Regions from separate parts of the Enterococcus spodopteracolus genome, predicted to be linked through region 2. Evidence: a T-box and tRNA genes for the amino acid it is inferred to sense, from the RefSeq annotation. Region 2 holds a T-box; the other holds one or more tRNA genes.

Region 1 (2,270 bases), on a different contig from region 2:
CGTTCGTATTTAGCAAAAAGAGTTTCACCATGTTTATCAAGAATCACTAATTTTACTGTCGTTGAACCTACATCGATACCTCCGTACATTTTCATCATCTCGCCACCTTCTTAAAAAGACGCTTTGTTGAACATTGAACAAACCGTCTGTTATACTACATATATCTATTCTAAAACGATTTAGAGCGATTGCAATAAGCAATAATCGTCAGTTTGTGAGATAAACAACAATTATGTGCGATTTGTCGACCAAAAGTGAGGAGATTTTTATGATGAAGAAAAACGATCTTCGAGTGAAACGTACCAATAAAATGATTATTGAAGCGTTCTTACGTTTATTAGAAACAAAAAGTATGGAGCGGATCACGATCCAAGAAATCGCCGATGAAGCAATGATCAATCGTGCAACATTTTATGCTCATTTCAAAGATAAACAAGATCTTTATGAGCATTTATTCCATATCGCTATCCAGACATTTACCTCGATTTTAGATTTGGAACCCTTGATGGAAGGTAATAAATTGAAGCTGAAACGGGTCAACCGCGCCTTAACTCAAATTTACCAATTGGTGGTTGAGAACAAAGCCATATTTATTACGACTTTAGACGGCACTTCGATCGAGTTTTTCAGGAAAAAGTTGAAAATTTTCTTATCAGAAAAATACGCCACTATCTTTGATCGTTTAAAAATCACAGAGAACGAACTAGAAGTACCTATTGACTTTATCACAGAATACATAACTGCCATTTTTACCGGTACTTTACATTGGTGGGTCACTAGTGAAACCGAGATGACACCACAGCAGTTAGCTACTTTAGTCATCAAATTAGTAGGAAATGGTCACTTGACCGTCTTAGGAATCGAGATTGAAAAATAACAAAAGCTCTGAAGAACACAAGATTATGTGAACTTCAGAGCTTTTGTTATTCTTAACGATTTTTAGACAACCATTTTTTGGTATGGTTTGTTGGACGTTTCGCTTTGATTTGGACAAATTTTTCTGATTTTTTCGGTACATGGATCTCTACATTGTACTTCTCCGATTTGATCATATCGTAAATCTTTTCTGCGGTTTCATCTACTTTTTGTTTCCACTTCATTTGTGCCGCCTCCTTTTTTCTTCTTATATCTACTCTAGCCTATAATAGCAAAATCAGCAAGAAACAAGATGTTTTACACAAAAAAAAGAGTGATCTGCAACTGATCACTCTAGGAACTGGGGTAGCTGGATTCGAACCAACGCATGAGGGAGTCAAAGTCCCTTGCCTTACCGCTTGGCTATACCCCAATGAAATGGAGGAGAGTGGATTCGAACCACTGAACCCTAAGGAACGGATTTACAGTCCGTCGCGTTTAGCCACTTCGCTACTCCTCCGAAAGGTTTGTATCAACCTGACTTAGTTATAATACCTAATTTTCCAAGTGATTGCAACCCTTTATTGAAAATTTTTTTGATATTTTTTTATTCGTGTAAATTCCAATGACGAATCACTGTTTCTATCGCATTTTCAAGACTTTTTTCTTTGCCAAAGTCTTCTTCTCCCAAGAAAATCTCAAATTCTTTTGGTCCATACGCTAAAATTTCACCGATCATTTTTTTACCAATAAATAACTGCGTTACCTCATATGTGTTCCCTTTGATCGTTTTTTTGATCTCTTCGGTACGCACTTCAATATCTTTATTCTTTTTTGACATTATTTCCCACCTCTTCAATAGTTTATCACATTTAACGGCAGAAAACATTCACTGCGCGCCTTCTATTTGATAATTTATTTTCTTACTTCTTGTTGCGCTAGATAATTTGCCGCTGCCCCTATCAGGTTCGCATCATTGCGATACTCACACAGGGTGATTAATGGATCAAAATCATTCAACCCAAAATGGCTCGTCAATTTTTTCATCCGTTGATTGATTTCTGTCAGTAATCCCTCTTTTGCAGAAATTCCGCCACCCAATACGATCACTTCTGGATCAAAAGAAAATTGAATACTAAATAACCCTTTTGTTAAATAATCATAAAAAGATTCAACTTCTTCTTGTGCGAGAGGATCACCATTTTCTGCTAATTCAAAGACTTCTTTTCCACTAAAGGTATTTTTATCTAATCCTTTGCGTTCACAGTACCGCCACGCCATTTGGACTGCCGTTCCTAATGTACTGAATGTATGCTCTCCATTAAGAAACATCAACCCAAATTCTCCGCCATAAAGATGAGCGCCTTTATTCAATTCACCATTAGTGAACATCGCACCACCTACGCCTGTACCAA
Region 2 (2,270 bases):
GTTTTTCAGGTTCTGTCTCCACTTTTTTCGCTAATTCATTGATTTCTTCTTGTGATAAGAAAGTAAAGAATTTCAAGTATTTCACAACATCCCGATCATCTTGATTCAACCAGAATTGGTAGAATTCGTAAGGGGATGTTTTTTCAGGATCTAGCCAGATTGCCCCACCGGCAGTTTTTCCGAACTTTGTTCCATCTGCTTTTAGCATCAATGGAATCGTCAACCCAAAGGCTTCCGCTTCTGGTCCTTCCAATTTACGAATCAGATCTAAACCAGCAGTGATGTTTCCCCATTGGTCAGCTCCACCGATCTGTAATTGCACATCGTATGTTCTGTGTAAGTGCAAGAAGTCGATCGATTGCAAGATTTGGTAAGTAAATTCGGTAAATGAAATTCCGACTTCCAAACGACTTGCCACGATATCTTTTGCTAACATCGTATTGATGTTGAAATTCTTTCCGTAGTCTCTTAAAAATTCTAATAAAGAAATATTTGATAACCAGTCATAGTTGTTCACGAATGTGATGTTGGCACCTTTCCCAAACAGTTTACGCATTTGGTTCGTTAGTGCATCCACATTATGTTGGACTTGTTCCATCGTTTGTAAAACACGTTCACTTGTACGTCCACTTGGGTCACCGATCGTTCCAGTTCCTCCACCAATCAAGATGTATGGATGATGCCCTGCTAATTGGAATCTTTTCATCATCATAAACGGGATCAAATGCCCAATATGCATCGAATCTCCTGTTGGATCGACACCACAGTAAAGCGAGATACTCTTTTCTTCAACAAGCTCGCGAAGTCTTTCTTCGTTGGTTTGTTGGTTAATGGCATCACGCCAAGTTAATTCATCAATAATATTCATAACATTTCCCTCCATATCTTTTTTATGAAAGCAGGTCCCTGCCAGCATGTCATTTATTAACGGGCAGACAACAAAAAAATCCCTTGACAATCAAGTCAAGGGACGAAAATTCGCGGTACCACCCAAATTATATGCTTGTTTCCCAAACATATCTCTCTAACATTTAACGCTGTCGCGTGGCTTCATGCCATAGACTCCTAAAATGTAATTCGCGCTAAAGCATGTACTAGTTCACAGCAACCACTAGCTTTCTGAAACATTGGCTTTACCCACTACTTCGTTTTATTCATCGTCTAATTCCTTATTCATCTATCTCCTATCTTAGAACGCACTGTTTTTTTTGTCAACAAAAAAATTTTTCTTGATCATTCGAACGACAAAAAATAACGTCGCTTTTTAATCTTGAAATAGGCGGAAATTGATTGAATTGAAGAAGCCTTTATTGATTCCATCGCTAGAATATAGGGGCATTTACCGCTCGATTTGTTGAAAATGTTTTTCTTATTGCACGCATCTTGCATGTACCATTATTTTAATTACATAATTGTCGTTACGTTAATAATTCAAACAGCTGTTATATTGTTATAGGTATTAAAAATTATTTTAGAAAGAAGGAATAAAAAATAAAAAATGAAAGAACCATTTTCTATTTTTCTTTCTTATGCCTCTGTGCTGATCGCGCCTTTCACAACCTCTTGTAAACAGTGTTCCAGAAGCAATCCCTTCAGAAATAAGCCAAGAATCTCAAAAATTTGACGAACAATTTTCGAGTCTCTCGACTTATTTCTCGGAGCTAGATACTTCTGTCATAACCTCCTTTTCCCTAGGTTAGAAACTTTTTTCACCCACCTTTTATATTTCGTCGATTATTTCTAATAACGTAGTAAACAAGATGGCACTAGATGCCGCACCAGGATCAATATGTCCGATTGAACGTTCACCTAAATAAGAAGCACGTCCTTTTTTCGCGACTAATTCTGCTGTGTGTTCTTTTGCTTGCTCAATTACTTCTTTCGTCAGATTGCCTGCGGTTAGTGCTTCAGCTACAGGGAACCAAACATCTAACATGGTTTTATCTTCTTGTTCCGCTTTTCCTCTTGCTTGGATGCCGTTCGCTCCTTCACGGATGATCTCACCTAATTGTTCCTGTGAATCGATCTGCTCTACTCCTTTTGTCGCTTTCATCAAGTTCATAAACGCAGAACCGTAAAGAGGACCCGAAGCGCCTCCCACTTTAGAAATCATCGCCATAGAGAACATCTTGAACGTATCACTAATAGTGTCAGGTGCCCCCTGTTGAAAAGCTACTTCATAGGCTGTCACACCTCTTCCCATATTATTCCCATGATCCCCATCGCCAATGGGGGTATCTAAATCACTTAGATACGCTTTTTTCTCTTTG

Evidence for each region. A T-box is a leader RNA that pairs with one kind of tRNA and senses whether it is charged. The one in region 2 lies ahead of tyrS (tyrosine--tRNA ligase), so its partner is inferred to be a tRNA-Tyr.
Region 1: it encodes a tRNA-Tyr, which carries the amino acid that the T-box ahead of tyrS (tyrosine--tRNA ligase) is inferred to sense. The anticodon was not compared.

The regions. Positions count from the first base shown of each region.
Region 1 is NZ_JARJHD010000001.1:488,897-491,166, reverse strand. Features, by position in the region: gene P3R27_RS02370 (2-hydroxyacyl-CoA dehydratase) at 1-95, opposite strand, end outside; gene P3R27_RS02365 (TetR/AcrR family transcriptional regulator) at 269-877, shown strand; gene P3R27_RS02360 (hypothetical protein) at 930-1,100, opposite strand; tRNA gene P3R27_RS02355 (tRNA-Gln) at 1,217-1,288, opposite strand; tRNA gene P3R27_RS02350 (tRNA-Tyr) at 1,295-1,375, opposite strand; gene P3R27_RS02345 (DUF2969 domain-containing protein) at 1,463-1,696, opposite strand; gene P3R27_RS02340 (ROK family protein) at 1,771-2,270, opposite strand, start outside.
Region 2 is NZ_JARJHD010000009.1:62,179-64,448, forward strand. Features, by position in the region: gene tyrS (tyrosine--tRNA ligase) at 1-868, opposite strand, end outside; T-box leader at 964-1,167, opposite strand; gene dhaL (dihydroxyacetone kinase subunit DhaL) at 1,721-2,270, opposite strand, start outside.